Regions from separate parts of the Streptomyces sp. NPDC094032 genome, predicted to be linked through region 1. Evidence: predicted binding sites of a transcription regulator. Region 1 holds the regulator's gene; each other region holds the start of a gene.
What was found. Region 1 encodes HrcA, which represses chaperone genes, less so after heat shock. Its sites were predicted from a motif close to TTNGCACTCNGNNNNNCNGAGTGCNAA; they were not measured.
Positions count from the first base shown of each region.

Region 2: a site for HrcA is predicted at 2,750-2,776, ahead of groES (co-chaperone GroES). Genes of this name have one in related genera too.
Region 3: a site for HrcA is predicted at 2,744-2,770, ahead of groL (chaperonin GroEL). Genes of this name have one in related genera too.

Region 1 is NZ_JBEOUE010000004.1:271,820-276,083, reverse strand. Features, by position in the region: gene ABTZ54_RS09375 (nitronate monooxygenase) at 1-931, opposite strand, end outside; gene dnaJ (molecular chaperone DnaJ) at 1,157-2,293, opposite strand; gene hrcA (heat-inducible transcriptional repressor HrcA) at 2,294-3,313, opposite strand; gene ABTZ54_RS09360 (MBL fold metallo-hydrolase) at 3,493-4,215, shown strand.
Region 2 is NZ_JBEOUE010000002.1:554,042-558,305, forward strand. Features, by position in the region: gene ABTZ54_RS05715 (hypothetical protein) at 1-294, shown strand, start outside; gene ABTZ54_RS05720 (THUMP-like domain-containing protein) at 239-1,423, opposite strand; gene ABTZ54_RS05725 (polysaccharide deacetylase family protein) at 1,525-2,475, shown strand; gene ABTZ54_RS05730 (hypothetical protein) at 2,472-2,729, shown strand; gene groES (co-chaperone GroES) at 2,876-3,184, shown strand; gene groL (chaperonin GroEL) at 3,301-4,264, shown strand, end outside.
Region 3 is NZ_JBEOUE010000002.1:118,389-122,652, forward strand. Features, by position in the region: gene ABTZ54_RS03495 (glucosyl-3-phosphoglycerate synthase) at 1-55, opposite strand, end outside; SAM riboswitch class I at 177-320, shown strand; gene thrC (threonine synthase) at 314-1,624, shown strand; gene ABTZ54_RS03505 (MoaD/ThiS family protein) at 1,640-1,918, shown strand; gene ABTZ54_RS03510 (cold-shock protein) at 2,357-2,563, shown strand; gene groL (chaperonin GroEL) at 2,900-4,264, shown strand, end outside.

The DNA of each region.
Region 1 (4,264 bases):
CCTTGCGCAGCGGGGCGGTGAGGTGGTGGACCTCGGGGTAGGCGGCGGGGGCGTACGGCCCGTGCTCGCGCATGAAGCGGTTGACCAGGCCGCGGGCCGGGCGGCCCGAGAAGGCCCGGGTGAGCTCGGTGCGGGTGAACAGCGGGTCGGTCAGGGCCCGCTTGTGCAGCGGGTCGGCGCCGGACTCGGGGCAGGCCAGGAACGCGGTGCCGAGCTGGGCCGCGTCGGCTCCGGCGGCGAGGACGGCGGCGATCTGCCGGCCGCGCATGATGCCGCCGGTGGCGACGATCGGCAGCAGGGTGTTCTCGCGCACCTCGGTGAGCAGCGCGAGCAGCCCGCTGCCGCTGCCTGCGGACGGCCCGTCGGCCGGGTCGTCGCGGTGGGTGCCCTGGTGCCCGCCGGCCTCGGTGCCCTGCACGCACAGGGCGCCCGCGCCGGCGCGCTCGGCGGTGCGGGCCTCCTCGACGGAGGTGACGGTGACGATCGTGAACGTACCGACCCGGGCGAAGGCGTCGAGCGCGTCGCGGTCGGGGCAGCCGAAGGTGAAGGAGACCACCGGCACCGGGTCGTCGAGCAGGATCGCCAGCTTGGACTCGTACCCGTCGTCACGGCCCTGGTCGGGGTCCCCGAGCTCCGTCTCGTACCAGCCGGCCTCCCCGGCGAGCTGGTGCCGGTAGACCTCGACGGCGGCGGGGTCGGCGGGCTGGCCGCTCTGCGGCATGAAGAGGTTGACCCCGAAGGGCTGTCCGGTGAGCCCGCGGACCCGTTTGATCTCCTGGTAGAGCCCGCCCGCGGTCTTGTACCCGCCGGCCAGGAACCCGAGGGCCCCCGCCTCGCACACGGCACCGACGAGCTCGGGGGAAGAGGCGCCACCCGCCATGGGGGCCTGCACGATCGGATGACGAGAGAGATCGTTCAGTGCGGTGGACATGCAGGCATCGTGTCATGCCCGCGCGGGCGGGCCGAATCGGTACGGGACGGCATACGGGAGGGGGTACGCCGAGAGGCGGCCCCGCTCGATGCGGAACCGCCTCTGGACTTACGGCATACGGGCTCAGCGCCCGTTGGACGCGTCCTTCAACCGCGAGAACAGCCCCTGCTGCCCCGGCTGACTGTGCTGGCCCGGGGGACGACCCCCGGACCCCCAGCCGAGCGCCTACCGCCCGTTGAACGCATCCTTGAGCCGCGAGAACAGCCCCTGCTGCCCCGGCTGGAACTGCCCCGTCGGGCGCTCCTCGCCGCGCAGCTTGGCCAGCTCGCGCAGCAGGCGCTCCTGCTCCGGGTCCAGCTTGGACGGGGTCATGACCTCGACGTGGACGATCAGGTCGCCCCGGCCGTTGCCACGCAGGTGCGTGACGCCCCGGCCGTGCAGCGGGATCGACTGGCCGGACTGGGTGCCCGGGCGAATGTCGACGTCCTCCAGGCCGTCCAGCGTCTGGAGCTGCACCTTCGTGCCGAGCGCCGCCGCGGTCATCGGGATGGTGACCGTGCAGTGCAGGTCGTCGCCGCGCCGCTGGAAGACCTCGTGCGGGGTCTCGTGGATCTCGACGTACAGGTCGCCGGCGGGCCCGCCGCCGGGGCCGACCTCGCCCTCGCCGGCCAGCTGGATCCGGGTGCCGTTGTCGACACCGGCCGGGATCTTGACCGTGAGCGTGCGACGGGAACGGACCCGGCCGTCGCCCGCGCACTCGGGGCACGGGGTCGGGACGACGGTGCCGAAGCCCTGGCACTGCGGGCAGGGGCGGGAGGTCATGACCTGGCCGAGGAACGACCGGGTGACCTGCGAGACCTCACCGCGACCGCGGCACATGTCACAGGTCTGCGCGGACGTGCCGGGCGCGGCGCCCTCACCGGAGCAGGTGGTGCAGACGACAGCCGTGTCGACCTGGATGTCCTTCGTGGTGCCGAAGGCCGCCTCGTCGAGGGTGATCTCCAGGCGGATCATCGCGTCCTGGCCGCGCCGGGTGCGCGAGCGCGGGCCGCGCTGGGACGCCGTACCGAAGAACGCGTCCATGATGTCCGAGAAGTTCCCGAAGCCGCCCGCGCCGAAGCCGCCCGCGCCACCGCCGCCGGAGGCGGACAGCGGGTCGCCGCCGAGGTCGTAGACCTGCTTCTTCTGCGGGTCCGACAGCACCTCGTAAGCGGCGTTGATCTCCTTGAACCGCTCCTGGGTCTTCGGGTCCGGGTTCACGTCCGGGTGAAGCTCACGGGCGAGTCGGCGGAAGGCCTTCTTGATCTCGTCTGCCGACGCGTCGCGGCGTACGCCGAGCACGGCGTAGTAGTCCGTGGCCACTTACGACTCCGCCAGGATCTGTCCGACGTAACGTGCCACTGCGCGTACCGCTCCCATCGTTCCGGGGTAATCCATGCGGGTCGGTCCGACCACGCCGAGTTTGGCGACTGCCTCGCCGCCGGAACCGTAGCCGACCGAGACGACCGACGTGGACGTCAGCCCCTCGTGGGCGATCTCGTGCCCGATGCGTACGGTCATGCCCGATTCCTTGGCCTCGCCCAGCAGCTTGAGGAGCACGACCTGCTCCTCCAGGGCTTCCAGGACGGGCCTGATCGTCAGGGGGAAGTCGTGTCCGAAGCGGGTCAGATTGGCGGTGCCGCCGATCATGAGCCGCTCCTCCTGCTCCTCCACGAGCGTTTCGAGGAGGGTCGCGAGCACGGTGGTGACCGTGCCGCGGTCCTCGATCTCCTCGAAGGACTCCGGCAGGTCCTGCACCAGCTGCGGCACGTCGGCGAACCGGCGGCCGACGACCCGGCTGTTGAGCCGGGCCCGCAGATCGGCCAGGGAGGTCTCGCCGAAGGGCGCCGGGCAGTCGATGACACGCTGCTCGACCCGGCCGGTGTCGGTGATGAGCACCAGCATGAGCCGGGCGGGGGCCAGCGACAGCAGTTCCACGTGCCGGACCGTCGAGCGGGTCAGCGAGGGGTACTGCACGACGGCGACCTGCCGGGTGAGCTGCGCGAGCAGCCGCACCGTGCGGCCGACGACGTCGTCGAGGTCGACGGCTCCGTCGAGGAAGTTGTGGATCGCCCGCCGCTCGGGGGTCGACAGCGGCTTGACGCCGGCCAGCCGGTCCACGAAGAGGCGGTAGCCCTTGTCGGTGGGGATGCGCCCGGCGCTGGTGTGAGGCTGGGCGATGTAGCCCTCCTCCTCCAGCACCGCCATGTCGTTGCGCACGGTGGCGGGCGACACACCCAGCTTGTGGCGCTCGGTGAGCGCCTTGGAGCCGACCGGCTCCTCCGTCCCGACGTAGTCCTGGACGATGGCGCGCAGCACCTCGAGTCTGCGTTCGCTGAGCACCGCGCACACCTCCAGCTCTCGGTCGGGCTTCGATCCGGGCTTCGATCCGGTTCCGGTTCTTCCGCTTTTGGCACTCGCCCTGCCCGAGTGCCAGGAATCCCCCGGCCAGTGTACGGCGGCCGACATCGCTCCTGGCAAGGAGGCGGGGTCGGCGGGGTCGCACCGGTTAGCGTCGCCGCATGGATGTGGAATGGGAAGAGTACGGCTGGGAGCGCCTCGCGGAGGGGGTCGGCAGGCGCCGGCTGCCGGGCTGGGACGCCACGGTGGGCCTGGTGATCGGGCGGGACGCGGTGCTGCTGTACGACACGGGCGCGACCCTCGCGCAGGGCACCGAGCTGCGGACCCAGGTGGGGGCGCTGACGGGCTGCCGCCGGGTGACGCATATCGCACTGAGCCATCCCCATTTCGACCATGTGCTGGGCACGGCGGTCTTCGCCGGGGCCGAGGTCTTCGGGGCGGCGGGCATGGACACGCTGCTGCCGCGCGAGCGGGACGAGCTGTGCGGGGACGCGGTACGGCACGGGGTGGACGCCCACGCGGCGGCGGAGGCGGCCGAGGTCCTGGTCGCGCCGCGCCACACGGTCTCGGGCGAGTGGACCCTGGACCTGGGCGGGCGCCAGGTGCTGCTCGCCAACGTCGGCCCGGGTCATTCGGGCCACGACCTGGCCCTCTTCGTCCCGGGCGCGCCGGAGGTCGTCTTCTGCGGCGATCTGGTCGAGGAGTCCGGGGAGCCCCAGGCGGGTCCGGACGCGATGCCCGCCCGCTGGCCTGCGGCGCTCGACCGGCTGCTGTCCCTGGGCGGCGAGGACGCGGTGTACGTGCCGGGTCACGGGGCGGTGGTGGACGCCACGTTCGTGCGCCGCCAGCGCGATGAGCTGGCACGGCGCTTCGCGGTGTCGTAGCGTCGCCCGAATGCGCGTCCGTGGGGCGGGACCTGACGCTCCCTCGGCC
Region 2 (4,264 bases), on a different contig from region 1:
GACGGGGCGTCCGACGCGCGGCTGCGGCTTCCGCTGCTGAGCGCGAGCTGGCTGCTGCTGTCCTTCGCGATGTGCGCCACAGGTCTCTGGACCTCCTTCGCCGTCCCGCTCACCACGGGCCCGGAGGACGGCGGTTACGGCGCCGTCGCGTACGGCATGGGCGCCGCCCTCATCCTGTGGGTGGCCGGTCTGACGGGCCTCGCGAAGGCCGCCGGGCACTACCGCATGGCGATCCGCCTCACCGGCCGGCCGGCCGCCCGATCAGCATCGTCGGAGCCCCCGCGACCCGAGTGAGCAGCACCGTCGCGGAGTTGGGGCCCTTGAGCTTCACCTTGCGGCGGATCTCCTCCGGTTCGACGGCCGAGCCGCGCTTCTTCACGGTCAGCACGCCGATCTCGCGCTCGCGCAGCAGGACCTTCAACTTCTTGAGGTTGAAGGGGAGTTCGTCGGTGATCTCGTAGGCGGTGGCGTACGGGGTGGGGACGAGCGCGTCGGCGGTGACGTACGCGATCGTCGGGTCGATCAGTCCGCCGTCCAGCTCCCGTGCCACCTCGGCGACCAGGTGCGCGCGGATGACGGCGCCGTCCGGCTCGTAGAGGTAGCGGCCGACGGGCCGCACCTCCGGGTCGGGCAGGGTGCCGCCGGTGAGGGTCGCGCCGCCGGGCAGCAGGGTGGCGCGCCGGGCGCCGGGCTCGGTGCCGAACCACAGCACGGCCTCCTTGACGTCCCCGCCGTCCGAGATCCACTCCGCCTCGGCCTCCTCGGGCACCGCCTCGTGCGGGATGCCCGGGGCGATCTTCAGGGCCGCGTGCGGGGCCTTGCGGGCCGCCTCGACCGCCCAGGACAGCGGCGGCGAGTACGCCTCGGGGTCGAAGATCCTGCCCCGGCCGCCGCGCCGGGCGGGGTCGACGAAGACGGCGTCGTACGGGGAGGTGTCGATCTCCGTCACGTCCGCGCAGCGCACCTCGATCAGGCCGTCGAGGCCGAGCGCCGCCGCGTTGGCGCGGGCCGCCTCGGCGGTCAGCGGGTCGCGGTCGACGGCCAGCACCGAGATCCCGGCGCGGGCCAGCGCGAGGGCGTCGCCGCCGATGCCGGAGCAGAGGTCCGCGACGCTGCGCACGCCGAGTTCCTTGAGGCGGGCCGCCCGGTAGGCGCCGACGGTGGCCCGGGTGGACTGCTCGACGCCGTTGGGCGTGAAGTACATGCGGTACGCGTCCTCGGCGCCGAACTTCGCCACCGCCCGCTGCCGCAGCCGGGCCTGGCCGAGCGCCGCCGAGACCAGCTCGGCGGGGTGCTCGCGGCGCAGCCGGGAGGCGACCGCCAGCTCCTGGGCGGGGTCGTAGTCGCGCAGGGCGGCGAGGAGGCTCTGCCCCTCGGGGGTGAGCAGGGAGGCGAAGGCGGCGAGGTCGGTCACCCGTCCCATTCTGAGGGGCGCGGGCGGTGTGGGCCGCCCGGGGGACCGTGCGGGCGGCGCCGGTGGTGTCGGGGCCCGGGAGGGGTCCGGCGCTGACAGGATGCGGCGCCATGCAGCTAGTACGACAAAAGGAACAGAAGCGGACGAATCGCTCCGTACGGGCGGTCGGCGCCGCCCTCCTCGTCGCCGCCCTCGGCTCCGCCTGCGCGGGACCCGGCGCCGACGGGGAGTCCGTACCGCCGAAGCCCGCGGCCGGCCAGCAGCACGCGCAGCATCCGCAGCACCCCCAGAACGCAGCCGGGGCGCTGAGCGCGTACGTCGACCGGGTCCGCGCGGCGCGCGCCGCGCGGGTGGCCGCCGCCAAGAAGTGGGGGCTCGCCCAGCCGCCGCTCGAAGCGCCCGCGCCGCCCGAGAAGAAGCCGGTGATCACCACCCGTAAGGGTTTCGAGACCGACGGGGAGGGGCTGCCGCCGGTCTTCACCACCGTGCCGACCAAGCAGAAGGTCGTCTTCCTGACGATCGACGACGGCGCGGAGAAGGACCCGGCGCTGCTGCGGATGATGAGCGAGCTGAAGCTCCCGTACAGCGCGTTCCTCAGCGACTACCTGGTCAAGGAGGACTACGGCTACTTCCGGAAGATGCAGAAGTCCCAGCCGGGCGGCATCTCCCTGCACAACCACACCCTCAACCACCGCTATCTGCCCGGGCTCGACTACGCGGACCAGAAGCGCGAGATCTGCGGGATGCAGGACGTCATCGAGAAGCAGTTCGGCAAGCGGCCCGTGCTCTTCCGGCCGCCGTACGGCAACTACAACGAGGACACCCTGCGCGCGGCGAAGAGCTGCGGGGTCAAGGCCGTCCCGCTGTGGGCCTCCGAGGCCTTCCCCGACCACATGGAGTGGCGCGAGTGGGACCGGGACCTGCACCCCGGCGACATCGTCCTCACGCACTTCCGCGGCAAGGAGGACTGGAAGGGCTCCATGCCGGACATGATCCGGCGGGTGATGAACACGATCACGGCGAAGGGGTACGCGGTGGCCAGGCTGGAGGACTACGTATGAGCCGGGCGCGTCGGCCGGCAGCCGCCCTGGTCCTGGCCGGCGCGCTGCTCACCCTGACCGCCTGCGCGTCCTCGCCCGATCCGATCGACCCGATCGAACGGCTGGGCCGCAAGGCGGCGGAGAAGGTCTCGCCCCATCCGCCCCGTACGGCACCCTCGTACGGAACCGCGGGCTCCGTCCGCGCGTTCTTCCAGGGGTGCCCCCGGCTCACGCCACGGGGTCGTGAATTGGCACTCCGCTTGACCGAGTGCTAATCGCGGTCATAGTCTCGGTTCTGGCACTCCCCACAGGAGAGTGCCAACACAGCGACAGGCAGGTCCGGCACCCGCGACGACGGATCCACCTGGTCGCCACACCAGACAGTTAACCCCGTGAGATCTCCGAAGGGGGAGGCCGGATCGTGACGACCGCCAGCTCCAAGGTTGCCATTCAGCCGCTCGAGGACCGCATTGTGGTCCAGCCGCTCGACGCCGAGCAGACCACGGCCTCCGGCCTGGTCATCCCGGACACCGCGAAGGAGAAGCCCCAGGAGGGCGCCGTCCTCGCCGTGGGCCCGGGCCGCTTCGAGAACGGCGAGCGTCTGCCGCTCGACGTCAAGGTCGGCGACGTCGTGCTCTACAGCAAGTACGGCGGCACCGAGGTCAAGTACAACGGTGACGAGTACCTCGTCCTCTCGGCTCGCGACGTGCTCGCGATCATCGAGAAGTAAGTCCACCGAAGCACCTGTCACCAGACGCTTCGAGCCGCGCCCCTGACCCCCTGGTTTCTCCGGGCGTTCAGGGGCGCGGTTTTTTCCACGATTTCCGAGAGGGCTGAACCGCTTCCATGGCGAAGATCCTGAAGTTCGACGAGGACGCCCGTCGCGCCCTTGAGCGCGGCGTCAACAAGCTGGCCGACACGGTGAAGGTGACGATCGGCCCCAAGGGCCGCAACGTCGTCATCGACAAGAAGTTCGGCGCCCCCACCATCACCAACGACGGTGTCACGATCGCCCGTGAGGTCGAGATCGAGGACCCGTACGAGAACCTGGGCGCCCAGCTCGTGAAGGAGGTGGCGACCAAGACCAACGACATCGCGGGTGACGGCACCACCACCGCCACCGTGCTCGCCCAGGCGCTGGTCCGCGAGGGCCTGCGCAACGTCGCCGCCGGCGCCTCCCCGGCCGCCCTGAAGAAGGGCATCGACGCCGCGGTCAAGGCCGTGTCCGAGGAGCTCCTCGCGACCGCCCGCCCGATCGACGACAAGTCCGACATCGCCGCCGTCGCCGCGCTCTCCGCGCAGGACCAGCAGGTCGGCGAGCTCATCGCCGAGGCGATGGACAAGGTCGGCAAGGACGGTGTCATCACCGTCGAGGAGTCCAACACCTTCGGCCTGGAGCTGGAGTTCACCGAGGGCATGGCCTTCGACAAGGGCTACCTCTCGCCGTACATGGTCTCCGACCAGGAGCGTATGGAGGCCGTCCTCGACGACCCGTACATCCTGATCAACCAGGGCAAGATCTCCTCCATCCAGGACCTCCTGCCGCTGCTTGAGAAGGTCATCCAGGCCGGTGGCTCCAAGCCGCTGCTGATCATCGCCGAGGACGTCGAGGGCGAGGCGCTCTCCACCCTCGTCGTCAACAAGATCCGTGGCACCTTCAACGCCGTCGCCGTCAAGGCGCCCGGCTTCGGTGACCGCCGCAAGGCGATGCTCCAGGACATGGCCACCCTCACCGGTGCCACCGTCATCTCCGAGGAGGTCGGCCTCAAGCTGGACCAGGCCGGTCTGGACGTGCTGGGCACCGCCCGCC
Region 3 (4,264 bases), on a different contig from region 1:
GGTCGGCAACGGACCAGGACCGCCGGGCCAGCCAGCGCTCCACCTCTTCCAGCAACGTGATCTCCATCTCGCGGATCGGACGACCGTCTCCACCTTCGAAGCCTTCGGTTACAGTCTTGAACAACGCGGATCCCCGATGCATGTCGGGGTGCCGACCGCGTCTCACAATCGAATACCGCTCATCCAGAGGGGCAGAGGGAAACGGCCCGTTGAAGCCCCGGCAACCCTCCAGTCGGTTCTCGTCCTCCAGCGAGGTCCCCGACTAGGGAAGGTGCCAAATCCGTCTCATGACGAAAAATTCGTCATGGGAAAGATGAGGAGAAAGGGCCTCGCCTCCATGGCTGTACAGACCGTCGCACCCGGAACCACCGTCGACCTCGGTCCCGCTTCCGGACTCTCTTGCCGCGAATGCGGCGAAACCTTCGCACTCGGCCCGATCTTCGCCTGCGAACTCTGTTTCGGGCCGCTCGAAGTCGCGTACGAGCTGCCCACCGGTGACCCGGAGGAGCTGCGCAAGCGGATCGAGGCCGGACCCGCCAACATCTGGCGCTACGCCCCGCTGCTGCCCGTCCCGGCCGACGTCGCCGAGAAGCCCAATCTGAACCCCGGCTGGACCCCGCTGGTCAAGGCCGACAACCTGGCCCGCGAGCTCGGCGTCGAGCCCGGCAAGCTGTTCGTCAAGGACGACTCCGGCAACCCGACCCACTCCTTCAAGGACCGGGTCGTCGCCCAGGCCATCGAGGCCGCCCGCGCCTTCGGCTTCACCACCCTCTCCTGCTCCTCCACCGGCAACCTGGCCGGCGCCGTCGGCGCCGCCGCCGCCCGGGCCGGCTTCCGCTCCTGCGTCTTCATCCCGCACGACCTGGAGCAGGGCAAGGTCGTCATGGCCGGTGTCTACGGCGGTGACCTGGTCGCCGTCGAGGGCAACTACGACGACGTCAACCGCTTCTGCTCGGAGCTCATCGGCGACCCGCTGGGCGAGGGCTGGGGCTTCGTCAACGTCAACCTGCGCCCGTACTACGGCGAGGGCTCCAAGACGCTCGCGTACGAGATCTGCGAGCAGCTCGGCTGGGTCATCCCGGACCAGCTGGTCATCCCGATCGCCTCCGGCTCCCAGCTCACCAAGATCGACAAGGGTCTCCAGGAGCTCATCAAGCTGGGGCTGGTCGAGGACAAGCCGTACAAGATCTTCGGCGCCCAGGCCGAGGGCTGCTCCCCGGTCTCGGTCGCCTTCAAGGCCGGCCACGACGTCGTGCGCCCCCAGAAGCCGAACACCATCGCCAAGTCCCTGGCGATCGGCAACCCGGCCGACGGCCCGTACGTGCTCGACATCGCCCGCCGCACCGGCGGTGCCGTCGAGGACGTGGACGACACGCAGGTCGTCGAGGCCATCAAGCTGCTCGCCCGCACCGAGGGCATCTTCGCCGAGACCGCGGGCGGCGTGACCGTCGGCGTCACGAAGAAGCTGGTCGAGAACGGCCTCATCGACCCGACGCTCACGACGGTGGTCCTCAACACCGGCGACGGGCTCAAGACCCTGGACGCCGTGGCCGACACCTCTCAGGCGACCGCCACCATCCGCCCGAGCCTGGACGCGTTCCGCGACGCGGGCCTGGCCCACTGAAAGGTCCGTGAACACATGGCCGTCAACGTCCGCATCCCCACCATCCTCCGCACCTACACCGGCGGTCAGTCCGAGGTGAAGGCCGAGGGGACGACCCTCGCCGAGGTCATCGCCGACCTGGAGAAGAACCACGCGGGCATCGCCGCGCGCGTCCTGGACGACCAGGGCAAGCTGCGCCGCTTCGTCAACGTGTACGTCAACGACGACGACGTGCGCTTCGAGCAGGGCCTGGAGACCGTGACGCCGGACGGCGCGGGCGTCTCCATCATCCCGGCGGTCGCCGGCGGCTGCTGAGCCCCCGCGCGCCCCCGGGCGCACGCCCGTACCCGCCCGCGCTTACCCGCGAGTACCCGTCTCACCTGAATTGCCCCTTCCGCGAGAAGAAGCGGAAGGGGCAATTCTGCATGGTTGAGCGCGATAGAGTTGGGGAAGTCCCCGCCGCTGCTCGTGTCAGACGCATATGAGAATGCGCCCCCGCACGGCAAGAAGTAGCCAAAGCGCCCGTGCCTTGTGTACCTTCTGCGTGCTTTGCCCGGCCCGACTTGACCCGGAATTCAAGGGAATCTCCCCAATTCGCCTTTCCTGGCTGCCCAGAATTCTCGTCCGATTGACCTGTTGCAGAGGGCAGTTGGGCAGATACATTCAGCGGCGGTCGACGCGTTCCGGCGCAGGGTCTGACCCGGGTCCGCGAAGTGCGGTCCCGCGCAAGGGCCAGTAATAGGGGAGTTAGGCATGGCTCAGGGCACCGTCAAGTGGTTCAACGCGGAGAAGGGCTACGGCTTCATCGCGGTCGACGGTGGTGCGGATGTTTTCGTCCACTACAGCGCGATCCAGATGGACGGCTACCGCAGCCTCGAAGAGGGGCAGCGGGTCGAGTTCGAGATCTCGCAGGGCCAGAAGGGTCCGCAGGCGGACATGGTCAAGCTCGCCGGCGCCTGAGCGCGGCGCGATCGGCCACCGACGCACCTCCGTCGAGGGGCCCGCATCCAGACCGGATGCGGGCCCCTCGTCATGTGCGCCCGGCTCGTGCGCCCGGCTCGTGCCTCCTGGGCGCTCCCAGGGGTGACCGATCCTCGGTAGTCGCTTGCACTCGCATGGGGCGAGTGCTAATCATTGGCGTTAGCACTCTGAAGGTGAGAGTGCTTAATCGAGGATCGGGCAGACGAGGCCCGCGGCCAGGTGGGGCAAGGAACCACAGGGCTCGGGGGCCGTCCGTCGCGGGCGTCGGCGCGGTCCAGGAGCGTTATCCACCCCAGTCCGGGAGGACCACTTCACATGGCCAAGATCATCGCGTTCGACGAGGAGGCCCGGCGCGGTCTCGAGCGCGGCATGAACCAGCTCGCTGACGCCGTCAAGGTCACCCTCGGCCCCAAGGGCCGCAACGTCGTCCTCGAGAAGAAGTGGGGCGCCCCCACGATCACCAACGATGGTGTCTCCATCGCCAAGGAGATCGAGCTCGAGGACCCGTACGAGAAGATCGGCGCCGAGCTGGTCAAGGAAGTCGCCAAGAAGACGGACGACGTCGCCGGCGACGGTACGACCACCGCCACCGTCCTCGCCCAGGCGCTCGTCCGCGAGGGCCTGCGCAACGTGGCCGCCGGTGCCAACCCGATGGCCCTCAAGCGCGGCATCGAGAAGGCCGTCGAGGCCGTCTCCGGCGCCCTGCTTGAGCAGGCGAAGGATGTCGAGACCAAGGAGCAGATCGCTTCCACGGCCTCCATCTCCGCCGCCGACACCCAGATCGGCGAGCTCATCGCCGAGGCGATGGACAAGGTCGGCAAGGAAGGCGTCATCACCGTCGAGGAGTCGCAGACCTTCGGTCTCGAGCTTGAGCTCACCGAGGGCATGCGCTTCGACAAGGGCTACATCTCGGCGTACTTCGCGACCGACATGGAGCGCATGGAGGCGGCCCTGGATGACCCGTACATCCTGATCGTCAACTCCAAGATCTCCTCCGTGAAGGACCTGCTCCCGCTCCTGGAGAAGGTCATGCAGTCGGGCAAGCCGCTGCTGATCATCGCCGAGGACGTCGAGGGCGAGGCCCTGTCCACGCTGGTCGTCAACAAGATCCGTGGCACCTTCAAGTCCGTCGCCGTCAAGGCCCCGGGCTTCGGCGACCGCCGCAAGGCCATGCTGAACGACATCGCCATCCTCACCGGCGGCACGGTCATCTCCGAGGAGGTCGGCCTCAAGCTGGAGAACGCGGGTCTCGACCTGCTGGGCCGTGCCCGCAAGGTCGTCATCACCAAGGACGAGACGACGATCGTCGACGGCTCGGGCGAGTCGGAGCAGGTCGCCGGCCGCGTGAACCAGATCCGTGCCGAGATCGAGAACAGCGACTCGGACTACGACCGCGAGAAGCTCCAGGAGCGCCTCGCGAAGCTGGCCGGCGGCGTGGCCGTCATCAAGGCCGGCGCCGCGACCGAGGTCGAGCTCAAGGAGCGCAAGCACCGCATCGAGGACGCCGTTCGCAACGCGAAGGCGGCCGTCGAGGAGGGCATCGTCGCCGGTGGCGGCGTCGCGCTCCTCCAGGCCTCCGCGGTCTTCGAGAAGCTGGAGCTGGACGGCGACGAGGCCACCGGTGCCAACGCCGTCAAGCTGGCCCTGGAGGCCCCGCTCAAGCAGATCGCCGTCAACGGT